3 regions of the Bradyrhizobium sp. UFLA03-84 genome follow, and region 1 is predicted to be linked to each of the others. Evidence: predicted binding sites of a transcription regulator. Region 1 holds the regulator's gene; each other region holds the start of a gene.

What was found. The regulator PhoB, encoded in region 1, activates phosphate uptake and scavenging genes when phosphate is short. The targets are predictions, from matches to a motif close to TGTCATNNANCTGTCAT.
Region 2: the regulator PhoB is predicted to act here: its motif matches at 1,412-1,428, upstream of CK489_RS39955 (inorganic phosphate transporter).
Region 3: the regulator PhoB is predicted to act here: its motif matches at 2,291-2,307, upstream of pstS (phosphate ABC transporter substrate-binding protein PstS).

What each region holds. Positions count from the first base shown of each region.
Region 1 is NZ_NSJY01000003.1:493,917-497,878, forward strand. It holds gene CK489_RS02345 (aspartate aminotransferase family protein) at 1-971, opposite strand, end outside; gene CK489_RS02350 (GcrA family cell cycle regulator) at 1,470-1,982, shown strand; gene phoB (phosphate regulon transcriptional regulator PhoB) at 2,169-2,879, opposite strand; gene phoU (phosphate signaling complex protein PhoU) at 2,940-3,659, opposite strand; gene pstB (phosphate ABC transporter ATP-binding protein PstB) at 3,767-3,962, opposite strand, start outside.
Region 2 is NZ_NSJY01000020.1:172,483-176,444, forward strand. It holds gene CK489_RS39955 (inorganic phosphate transporter) at 1-1,349, opposite strand, end outside; gene CK489_RS39960 (autotransporter domain-containing protein) at 1,575-3,557, opposite strand; gene CK489_RS39965 (hypothetical protein) at 3,578-3,962, opposite strand, start outside.
Region 3 is NZ_NSJY01000009.1:65,938-69,899, reverse strand. It holds gene CK489_RS40665 (hypothetical protein) at 1-216, opposite strand, end outside; gene CK489_RS10485 (TetR/AcrR family transcriptional regulator) at 262-978, opposite strand; gene pstS (phosphate ABC transporter substrate-binding protein PstS) at 1,202-2,212, opposite strand; gene CK489_RS10475 (tripartite tricarboxylate transporter substrate-binding protein) at 2,406-3,392, opposite strand; gene CK489_RS10470 (LysR substrate-binding domain-containing protein) at 3,429-3,962, opposite strand, start outside.

The DNA of each region.
Region 1 (3,962 bases):
AGCACGCCGGGATAGCGGTCGACCACGGAGGCGAGCTTCTGCTTGAGCAGCAGCGACATCTTCTGCACGTGCTCGAAGAAGCCGGGCTTGAGCATCACATCGAGCACGGCATTGGCGGCGGCGACCGCGAGCGGATTGCCGCCGAAGGTCGAGCCGTGCGAGCCCGGCGCCATGCCGGCCGCAGCCTGCGCGGTCGCCAGCACCGCGCCGATCGGGAAGCCGCCGCCGAGCGCCTTCGCCAGCGACATCACGTCGGGCGTCACACCGGTGCGCTTGTAGGCGAACAGCTCGCCGGTGCGGCCCATGCCGGTCTGCACCTCGTCGAATGCCAGCAGCAGGCCATGCTCGTCGCACAGGGCGCGCAATGCCTTGAAGAACGCCTGCGGCGCGCCGCGCACGCCGCCCTCGCCCTGCACCGGCTCGATCAGGATGCCGGCGGTGTGCGGGCCGATCGCCTTCTTCACCGCCTCGATGTCGCCATGCGGCACCTGGTCGAAGCCGTCCATCGGCGGGCCGAAGCCCTCGAGATATTTCGCCGAGCCGGTCGCAGCCAGCGTGCCGAGCGTACGGCCATGGAAGGCGCCTTCGAAGGTGATGATGCGGTAGCGCTCGGGATGTCCCTTGGAGAAGTGATAGTGGCGGACCAGCTTGATCACGCCCTCCATCGCCTCGGCGCCGGAATTGCAGAAGAACACGAAGTCGGCAAAGCTCTGCTCGCACAGCCGCGCGGCGAGCACCTCGCCGTCCGGGCTCTTGAACAGGTTCGACATGTGCCAGAGTTTGGTCGCCTGTTCCTGCAGCGCCTTGACCAGATGCGGATGCGCGTGCCCGAGCGCGTTCACCGCAACCCCCGAGGTGAAATCGAGATAGCGGTCGCCGTTGGTTGCGATCAGCCAGGCGCCCTCACCGCGCTCGAAGCCGAGATCGACCCTGGCGAAGACGGGGAGCAGATGCGACGAGGCGTTGGTCATGGCGTTCACTGCCGGTTTGAGGCCGACAATTGCCGCGCGCCTTGACGCCAGCGCAGCAACGGCCAGCTTCGGAAAACAAAACGGCCGCCTTTGCGGGCGGCACGTGGCCAACATTCTATGCTGCGGGGGGACCGTGTCAATCGCCAGGAGCCGCCCTTTTGGTGGCCTTTCTGCAATGCGCAGCGAGCGCAATCCGGAGCATTCCGGTGCGGTGGAAAAGCCTCATTACAATGCTTAACTGTGTGGGAACATGTGGACGCGCGGCCGCGGACTCTTGCGCCAGAGTCACGCCATATTGTAGCGTTTGGCCTGTCGGGTACGACATCTCGTGCGGCAGTACTGGACCCTCTAAGTAGCCTTTGTGTCTCGCGTAAACGTTCGGGCGCAACACCGTGCCCGGCGAGGGCTAAGGGATTCTGGCCGCAGGGATATTTGTCCAGATTTGGCTCGCAGCGCCGCTCCAATGACTGGCCGGCGCCATGCGAAAGGAAGAATGCGATGACGGTATTGACCTGGTCCGACGATCGCGTCGAGCAGCTGAAGAAGCTCTGGGAGTCTGGCCTTTCGGCCAGCCAGATCGCAGCGGAACTTGGCAATGTGACGCGAAACGCCGTGATCGGCAAAGTGCATCGGCTCGGCCTCTCCGGCCGCGCCAAGGCACCTTCGACGGCGGCGCCGCGGCAGCGCAAGGCGCGCCCCGCCCAGCACATGATGCGGGTGGCGCGCCCGGTCTCGCGCGGCAACACGGCGCTGGCGCACGCCTTCGAGGTCGAGATGGAGCCCGATCCGATCTCCTACGACAACGTGGTGCCGATGAGCCAGCGGCTGTCGCTGCTCGAGCTCAACGAGGCCACCTGCCACTGGCCGGTCGGCGATCCCTCGAGCCCGGAATTCTTCTTCTGCGGCGGCAAGGCGCTCGCCGGCCTGCCCTATTGCGCCCATCACTCGCGCGTCGCCTACCAGCCCGCCGCCGATCGCCGCCGGCCGTCGGCGAAGCCGCAGATCAAGTAAGCACTCGGGAAACCAGCCTGGACTGCAAAACAAATCCCCGCGCAAGCGGGGATTTTTTTGTGCCGAGTAGCTCTTCATGGAGCCAACAAGGCGAGGTCTACATCACCGGCGTCGTCCCGGCCTAGTGCGCAATTGCGCACTAGGCCGGGACGACGCGTGTTGTGGCTTGAGATTGCCCCGCGGCCGTTACGGCTGCGGCTCGGCCTTTGCGAAGCGGTCGTCGAGCGCATAGCCGGCGCCGCGCACGGTGCGGATCGGGTCCTGCTCACGGCCCGGATTGAGCAGCTTGCGCAGGCGGCCGATGTGCACGTCGACGGTGCGCTCGTCGATGTAGATGTCGCGGCCCCAGACGCTGTCGAGCAGCTGCTCGCGGCTGAACACGCGGCCCGGATGCTCGAGGAAGAACTCAAGCAGGCGATATTCGGTCGGGCCGAGATCGATCGGACGACCCGAGCGCGCCACACGGCGCTTCTCGCGGTCGAGCTCGATGTCACCATAGGTCAGCACGGTCGCAAGCCGTTCCGGGCTCGCGCGGCGCAGCAGGCCCTTCACACGGGCCAGCAGTTCCGGTACCGAGAACGGCTTGACGATGTAGTCGTCGGCGCCGGTGGCCAGCCCGCGCACGCGCTCGCTCTCCTCGCCGCGTGCGGTCAGCATGATGATCGGAAGCTGCTTGGTCTCGGGCCGCGCCCGCAAGCGACGGCACAGCTCGATGCCGGACAGGCCCGGCAGCATCCAATCGAGCACCACGAGGTCAGGAACGCGCTCCTTCAGGCGGGTGTCGGCGTCGTCGCCGCGCCCCACTGTTTCGACATCGTAGCCTTCCGCATCGAGGTTATAGCGCAACAGCGTCGTCAGCGCTTCCTCGTCTTCGACTACCAGAATGCGTGCGCTCATCGGTCTAAGTTCTTTCTGTGTGGTGATCCGTTGCCCTGACGCAAACCGAAACGCCGTCGACTATGTGTTACCCGGCACCGTGGTGGCAAAGTTGGTCATGTCACCCTTCGGGCGCTTGTCGGTGATCTGCTGGCCTTCGATCATGTAGAACACCGTCTCTGCGATGTTGGTGGCGTGATCGCCGATCCGCTCGATGTTCTTGGCGCAGAACATCAGATGGATGCAGAACGAGATGTTGCGCGGATCTTCCATCATGTAGGTGAGCAGTTCGCGGAACAGCGAGGTGCAGATCGCGTCAACCTCCTCGTCACCCTTCCAGACATTCATCGCCGCCGGCAGATCGTGCGCGGCATAGGCGTCGAGCACCGACTTGACCTGCGACAGCACGAGATCGGTCATGTGCTCGAGGCCGCGGATCAGCTTCAGCGGCTGAAAATCGCTTTCCAGCGCCGCGACGCGCTTGCCCATGTTCTTGGCGAGATCGCCGATCCGCTCGAGGTCGGTGGCGACGCGCATCGCGCTGACGATTTCGCGCAGGTCGATCGCCATCGGCTGGCGGCGGGCGATCGTCAGCACAGCGCGCTCTTCGATGACGCGCTGCAAATTGTCGATCTCGATGTCGGCGGCGACCACGCGCTTGCCGAGCGCGACGTCGCGGCGGATCAGCGCGTCGACCGACTCGGTAATCATCCGCTCGACGAGGCCGCCCATCTCGGCGACCAGGCGGGTCAACTCCTGCAGGTCGCTGTCAAATGCCTTGGCGGTATGTTCAGAAGCCATCGCTTGTCTCCCCTCAATCATGATCCCGGGGATCATGATTTCGTGTCCTGAATTTTAGCATGATCCGATCGGAAAACCGGTCTCCACTTTTCCGGATCATGCGCCGGTCAACCGAACCGGCCGGTGATGTAGTCCTGGGTGCGTCGATCGCTCGGCGAAGTGAAGATCTTGTTGGTGTCGTCGAACTCGATCAGCTCGCCGAGATACATGAAGGCGGTCTTGTCGGAGACGCGCGCCGCCTGCTGCATGTTGTGGGTGACGATCGCGATCGTGTAGTCCTCGGAGAGCTCCTGGATCAGCTCC
Region 2 (3,962 bases), on a different contig from region 1:
ACCGTCACGACGATCCGTTTCCAGCCGACCATCGTGCCGAGGCCGAGCGCGATGGCGACCGCGATCTTCACCCAGGACGGAATGAATTTGGTGGCGGCATCGAGCGAGCCCTTGTAGCGACTGAGCGTCGCGACATCGGCATCGCTCAACCCGTTGTCGCCGCTCTTCACGAGCAGGCGAAGCGCTTCCGACACCAAGTACATGTCGTTGCGCGTGTTGCGGACGGCCTCGGCGGGGAATTTGGCCAGCGAACCGTATTGAACGACCTGGTCGCTGATCTCGCGGACCAGGACGGCGAGTGACGGATAGGTCTCGTCGGTGAGTTGCCGAAGCGCGATGTAGTTCGTCACCGCCGGACGCGGATCGCCGGTCACCTTGCGATCAACTCCCCTGCCCTCGACGACCTTGCTCGCCGCTGCCGAATTGGCGGTGAACGCTTCGATCTGGCTCGCCGGCATCGCGCGGTTGAGCGCGTAGGCGGTCGGGACCACGCCGATCAGGATCAGCATGATGAGGCCCATGCCCTTCTGACCGTCGTTCGAGCCGTGAAAGAAGCTGACCAGGGTACAGGTCAGGATCAGGATGCCGCGAATCCACCAAGGCGGCGGCTGATCGCCTTGCGGCTCGCCGAACAGCGCCGGCGTTGCGCGCAGCAAGGCGGTCTTGAGCCCGTAGAGCAGGATCGCAGCAAGCAGAAATCCGAACAGCGGCGACAGCAGCAGCGCCTTGCCGGTGTTGACGGCCTGCGACCAGTCCACGCCGGACGTCCCCTCGCGTCCGTGCATCAAGGCGTTCGATATGCCGACGCCCATGATCGATCCGATCAAGGTGTGCGAACTCGAGGCCGGCAGTCCGAAATACCACGTGCCCACGTTCCAGATGATGGCCGCGATCAGCAGCGCGAACACCATGGCGAAGCCGGCGCTGCTGCCGACCTGAAGGATCAGCTCGACCGGCAACAGCGAGACGATCCCGAAAGCGACGGCGCCGCTGGAGAGCAGGACGCCGATCAGATTGAAGAGGCCCGACCAGACAACGGCGATATGCGCCGGCATCGAGCGCGTGTAGATCACGGTTGCGACGGCGTTTGCGGTGTCGTGAAAGCCGTTGACGAATTCGAAGCCGAGCGAGATCAGCAGCGCGACGAACAGCAGCAGGAACGCCGCATAGGAAGTCTTGCCGGCGCCGGTGGCGCCAACGTCCGCGTAAATGCTGTAGGCCACGAACAGCAGCGCGGCGCCGATCACGCCGAGATAGATGATACCGGTGAGGGGATGAAAGCCCTTCTCGAGATCGGGACCCCGGCGGCGCGCGGGCTCGATCGAACCAGGTAACGCCAAATCGCTCATCTAAATGCCCTCACAGCCGCGGGAGGACAAAAGCGGCCATGTGACATTGGGACTACGTCTACATGACACCCATGTGACAGTTGTATGAAGAGCATCTTGCCCGCCTTGCGGCTAGGACCTAATGCATTGATGAGTCTAATATAATGACGCGCTCGTTGCTTGCGCTTGCCCTGACCCTGGCTTCCAGCCCGACTGCAACACGCTCATTTCGGCCGAGGACGCGCATCACCATGCGTAGCGCACACCCTTGCCGGCGTAGCTCGCGGTGATGTCGGAGAACTCGCCTTCGAACGTCGCGGCCGCCGACCAGCCGTTGCGCCACTTCATCTCGAGCGATGCGGTGGTCAACGCGGAATCGCTGGCCAGCGCCGCGCCGTTGACGACAAAGCTGGCGCCCGGCAGCGCCTGGAAGGTGGCGGCCGCCAAGCGGGTGGGATTGTAGTCGTGCGCCCAAGCGAAGCGCGTGCGCAGCGTCAGGATGCCGTCCTGCACCAGGAAGGACTTGTCGGTGCGGAGGCCGAGCTCGGTGCGCGGATCCGTCACGCTGCGGCTGCCGTAATGAAGCGCAAAGGTCGGCAGACCCGAGATCACCCGCTCGGCATAGGCCGGCAGATCGAAGGTGGTGAATTCGCCCGCGGCATAGGGCGTGATCCCGACGCCACCGGTCCACGGCGCGACGAAGCGATAGCCACCCTCGAGCCTGCCGGAATAGGCGTTGGCGTTGAACTCGGCGCGAAGCCGGTCGATGCCGGCTGCCGTCACCGTGCGGTCGGTGGTGATGTCCTGCCAGCCATAGGCGAGTGCTGCGGTGATGTAGGCCGGGCCCTCGGTGTGGCGGACATAGGCGCCGGCCTGGAACAGATCGGAGCGGCCAGTGCCGAGATTGTTGACGCTGAAGCTGGTGCCGCCGCCGGCGAGCGCGAAGCCGAGAAGCGTGTTCGGCGAGATCAGATAGTCGGCGCCGACGGCGGTGCCGGCGATCCGGCTCGTCGTGTCATTCGAGCCCAAGGTGGCATTGCCGTTGGTCGATTGCGAGCCGCCGAACCCCGCTACCCACACGTTCCAGCGCGGCACGAACGCCGCCGGCGGCGCCTTGGTGAACATCGCAAACGCATCCGCGCCCCGGCGTGCCGCATAAGCGCTGGCCTGGTCGTCCTCGTCAGCGTAACCCGTCGCCGCCGACGCGCCGCCAAAGCCATTGCCCCTGCCCATGAATGGATCGGTCAGCACGCCCATGAACTGGTGCATCGCATCGAACGTGGCCTGCTGCGAGCCCGTGGCGCTCTCGCCGGAAGCCTGCGTCAGGCCACCGGCAGAGAGCGAGCTGTAGAGCAGCGGAATGCCGCCGCTGCCGTTGAAGAAACTGGCCAGCGCGTTGCCGACCGCCTGCTGGTTGCCGTTGAGTCCCGGACTCGTGAAGTTCAGGTACAGGTTGAGATAGGCGTCGTTGGCATCATAGCTCAATGAAGTGTGGAAATTCGCCGGCAGGTTGGTGCTGACGAGCGAGCCGAATGTGCCGGACACGCCGCCTGCCGCAGTCAGGATGGTGTATCGCTTGCTGACGTAGCTGCCGGGGGCATAGAACGCGTTCACGCTTGTGCCGGCGATCGTAGCCGTGCCGCTGATGGTGGCGAAGGATGCGGCCGATGGATCGATCTGCACCTGGTAGATCGCCCCCGGCTGCAGGACAAGATTGCCCGATACCGTCATCGAGGTGCCCGGCGCGCCGCTGCCCGGCGCGAAGATGGCGCCGGCACCGACTTGCATCGTACCGACCGTGCCCGTGCCCATGAGCATGCCACCCACCACGTTGAGACGGGATGCTGCCGACAGGTCGCCGCCGACGTTGAGCGTGCCTGCCTGCAATACCCACGGATTAGTCTGACCATAGGTGCCGGTTACGGTCCAGGTCGCACCAATCACCTCGAAGGTCGAAAAGCCTCGATATTGCTGGGTGACGCCGATCGCGCTCAAGTCGAAAACGCCGTTGCCGCTACTGCCGCCGAGTTGGAGAAAATCGTCTCCAGAAGCCAACACCTGGCCCTGGATGGATGAGCCCGGTGCCAGTGTCAGCGTATTGGCTCCGCCACCGAATTGAATCGCGGTCGTTCCGACAATGGAGCCGGCGTTATAGATCGACACTCCGCTGCCGGTCGCTAGAATTCCATAGGCCAAGCCACCGATGCCACCACTCATCGTGTTGGTCACCGCCGATCCACTACCGACTTCTAGGCCCGCATAATTATTGCTGCTGATTGTGCCGGAGTTGCTGACGACGAGACCGGGTCCGCCGTAAAGCCCGACAACGTCACCAGTGATGCGTCCGCCGAAGCGAAGCCGCCGGCAACCGTAACCCCTGAGAAGAATGATCCTGAGATCACGCCGGAATTGTTGATGTTGGCAATGCCGTTGACGCGGATCGCGGAGCCGCCAGTTACGGTGTAGATCAGCCCGCTGGCCTCGTTGTTCACCGTCAGATTGCCGCTGGCCGTGATGGCGGTGCCTTGCCCCCAAATCGTGCTCGTGGATCCTATTAGTGTGAGATTGGACCCATTGGTCACCGTTCCGTCGTGGATGGAGATGCCGGCTGAAGTGCCCGACAGCGTACTCCCG
Region 3 (3,962 bases), on a different contig from region 1:
CACCGCGCGGCATGACGGGCTGAGCTGCTCGACCTGGGCGGCCATGCAATCCCTGATTCTGCTGCGGTTCGGAATGTAGGCGCCGCACAGGCGGACGGCGTCGCCCATGCACGCCTGACGCTGCATCGATTCGTCCGGTCCAGACTGAGCCAGGGCGGGCGTCATGGCTGACGCGATCGTTGCGGCGGCAAACACGAGGGCAAGGCGAAGTTTCATGGATCACTTTCTCACTGGCAGTTGAAGTGTCGTCGAGACCGAATGTCACGACTGCGGTTTGCGGCCGTCGCCGGCGGCGGATTCGCCGTCGGCTTGCGACGGCGGAAGGTGCAGAAGCGTTGCGATCGTGGTGTCGAGCAGCTCGGTCCAGGCCGTCGCGGGATCGATCTCGGGCGCGAACCGGCTGAGCAGCATCGGAAAGGCCGGCGGCTGGTTGAGCGCCGCATTGAGCAAGGCAAAGAACAGCGCCGGATGGCTGCTGCGGATGATGCCTGCCGCGATGCCGGCCTGGAAAAGCTCGCGCGCGCTCTCATAGGCCGGACGCAGCAGCTTTTCGGTCACCAGCGTGGAGCGCTCGGGCGCTTCCGCGCCATGGCGAACCACGAAATTCCTCACCTGCGGATGCGCGGCATAGAACGTCGCGACCTTGACGATGAGATCGCGCAGCCGGTCGCCGAGCGACCGGCTCGTGTCGGTCGCGATCGCATGCACCTCGGCCATCACCGGCATCGCAAGCACGACGATGCGGTCGAGGCAGGCCTCCCACAGCGTGGCCTTGTTGCCGAAATGGACGCGCACGAGATTCGGCGCGACCCCGGCCGCCGCAGCGACGCTGCGCAGGTCGGCGCCGTCGAAGCCTTGGGCGGCAAAGGCCTCGGTCGCCGCAATCAGCAGCGCCTGACGGCCGTCAGGCATGTCCTTGCTGCGGCGCCCCTTGGGCCGGGCGACCGGCGCGGTCGGTGTTTTGCTCGTCTCGGCCATCTTGCTCATATATGTTCAGCTGTACATATATGGACAAGATCTGACTATTCAAGGGGACACGCGCAACGAATCTCCGGCAGAAAACCCTTTTATCTCAGCCCATTACGCGAAACCCGGAGCAAATTTGCATTCCGCGCGCCCGCGTGAGGTCACGCTGGCCAAACAAAAGAGCCGGCGTCGATCGACGCCGGCTCTTGCGATTGCGCGTGCCTGCAGGAGCGTCTCAGCTCTTCACGTCGGCAGCCCAGGTCTTCTCGATCTGCTTCACGACGCTGTCGGGCATCGGGATGTAGTCGAGCTCCTCGGCGCTCTTGGCACCCTTCTCGAAGGCGAACTTGAAGAACTTGAGCGCTTCCTTCGAGGCCACCTTGTCGCTCCCGTCCTTGTGCAACAGGATGAAGGTCGATGCGACGATCGGCCAGGACTTGTCGCCCGGCTGGTCGGTCAGGATCAGGTAGTAGCCGGGCGCGTTGGTCCAGTCGGCATTCGACGCAGCCGCCTGGAACGCTTCGTTGGTCGGCTGGATGGTCTTGCCGGCCTTGTTGATCAAGGCGGTGTAGGTCAGCTTGTTCTGCTTGGCATAGGCATATTCGACGTAACCGATCGAGTTCTTGGCCTGCGCGATGTTGCCCGCGACGCCTTCGTTGCCCTTGGCGCCGACGCCGACCGGCCACTCGACGGCGGTGCCGGAACCGACCTTGCTCTTCCAGTCCGGGCTGACCTTGCTCAGATAGTCAGTGAAGTTGAAGGTCGTTCCCGAACCGTCGGCGCGATGCACGACCGCGATCGCTTCGGACGGCAGCTTGGCCTTCGGGTTAAGCTTCTTGATCGCCGCATCATCCCATTTGGTGATCTTGCCGAGGAAGATGTTGGCAAGCGTCGGACCGTCGAGCACCAGATCGCCGGCCTTCACGCCTTCGAGGTTCACCACCGCCACGATCGCGCCCATGATCATCGGCCACTGCGCAAGACCGTCCTTCTGCAGCTGGCCGGACTTCAGCGGCGCGTCGGTTGCACCGAAGGTCACGGTATTGGCTTCGATCTGCTTGATGCCGGCACCCGAGCCGATCGACTGGTAGTTCACGCTGCTGCCGGCATCCTTCTTGTAGGCGTCAGCCCACTTGGACAGCACAGGGAAGATGAAGGTCGAGCCGGCACCGGTGATGTCGGCTGCGAAGCTGGGCGTAGCCATGACCACCAGACCGGCGGCCACGATCGACTTGATGAATTTCATGTTGATCTCCGTGGAAAGGCGAGAGGTCTCGCGCACTCGATGCACTCGTTAACGGCGGCACCGTTTTTCCGAACGCCGATGACGATGGGATGACAGAGACGCCTGACCTTCGACCTACGCCAAAAGTTTGAAACGGCAGGGGATACCGCTGATCCCGGTCCGCTTTCGAGCTTGCGGAACGTCGTGGCGGAATCTATTCCGCCTTGATGTTGGCCGACTTGACGATCGGCCACCATTTCTCGATCTCGGCGGCCTGATGGTCGCGCAGCGCGGCGGGGGCCTGTTTGTCCGGCGGCGGGATCTCCTGCCCGAGTTCGGCGAAACGTTGCCTGACGGCGGGTTCGGCGAGCGCCGACATGACAGCCTTCGACAGCGTCGACACGATATCGGCGGGTGTGCCCTTCGGTGCCCAGATGCCGTGCCAATAGGCGATGTAGAGCCCCGGCAATCCGGCCTCATCAACGGTTGGAATATCGGGAGCCGATGCAAGCCGTGACGGCGCCGTCACCGCGAAGGCCTTCACGGTTCCGCTGCCCACTTGCGGCAGCGAGTTGGAGGCCTGATCGAACATGATGTCGATATGCCCGGCCATCAGATCGTTCAGCGCGGGACCGGCGCCGCGATAAGGCACGAAAGAGAAGTTCGTGTTCGTCAACTGCTGAAAGAACACGCCGGCGACATGCGCGCCCGATCCGGGACCTGCGGTGCCTGCCGTCGCCTTGTCGCCATTCGCCTTGAGCCAGGCGATCAGCTCCTTGAGATTCTTCGCGGGCAGATCCGGGCGGCCGATGATGAGCTGCGGCCCGCTCGCGATCAGCGCGACCGGCGCGAACTCGCGCACGTCATACTGCAGCTGATAGACCGCGCCATTGAGGCAATGCGTGCCCCAATGTCCGATCGTGATCGTTGATCCGTCTGGCGCCGCACGCGAGGCGCGCAGCCCCGCCACGGTGCCGGAAGCGCCGGTGATATTTTCGATGATGACGGGATGGCCGACCGCGTTGCGCATGTATTCGGCGAGGATCCGCGCCAGCACATCGGTCGGCCCGCCGGCGGCGAACGGCACGATCATGGTGATCGGGCGCGCCATGGTTTCGGCGCCCGCGCCGCGCAAAGCCAGCGGCAGCGTCGCGGCACCGAGCGCGAATTGCAGGAATGGCCGGCGAGACATGTTGGGCATGCGCGTTCCCCCTGATGCTGTCATAGAGCCGCCTGGCTAGAAGCTCCAGCCCTTCGACGCGCCCCAATCCATCATGAATTGCTCGGTCTCGCGCCCGGCGTCGGCGAGCCATGCGGTGAAGTCGGCGATCGCGCCGGCGCTTTCATTGTCGGCGAGATAGAACGAGCGGTACTCGCGCTTGCGCAATCCGAGATCGCCGAACGGCAGGCAGAGCTGGCCGGCCATCAATTCGTCGATCACCAGGAACAGCGGAAACAGCCCGATGCCGATGCGCTCGATCGTTGCCTGCAGCGCGAAGAACATCTGCTCGAACCGCAGCGTCTCCTGATCCGCGCTCATCTCGCCGCCGGCCTGCACCAGCCAGCGCGGCCAATCATAGGGCTCGGTCAGATAGGTGATGAGGGTGTGATGCCGCAGGTCATCCGGGGTAGCGAGCCGCCCGCGCGTCAGCAGGTCGACATGGCAGACCGGCGCGATCAGCTCGGTCATGAAGTGCTGCGACATCCAGCCGACCGGCTCGCCGACATTGCCGCGGATCGCGACGTCGAACGAACGGTCGTTGACGTTGAG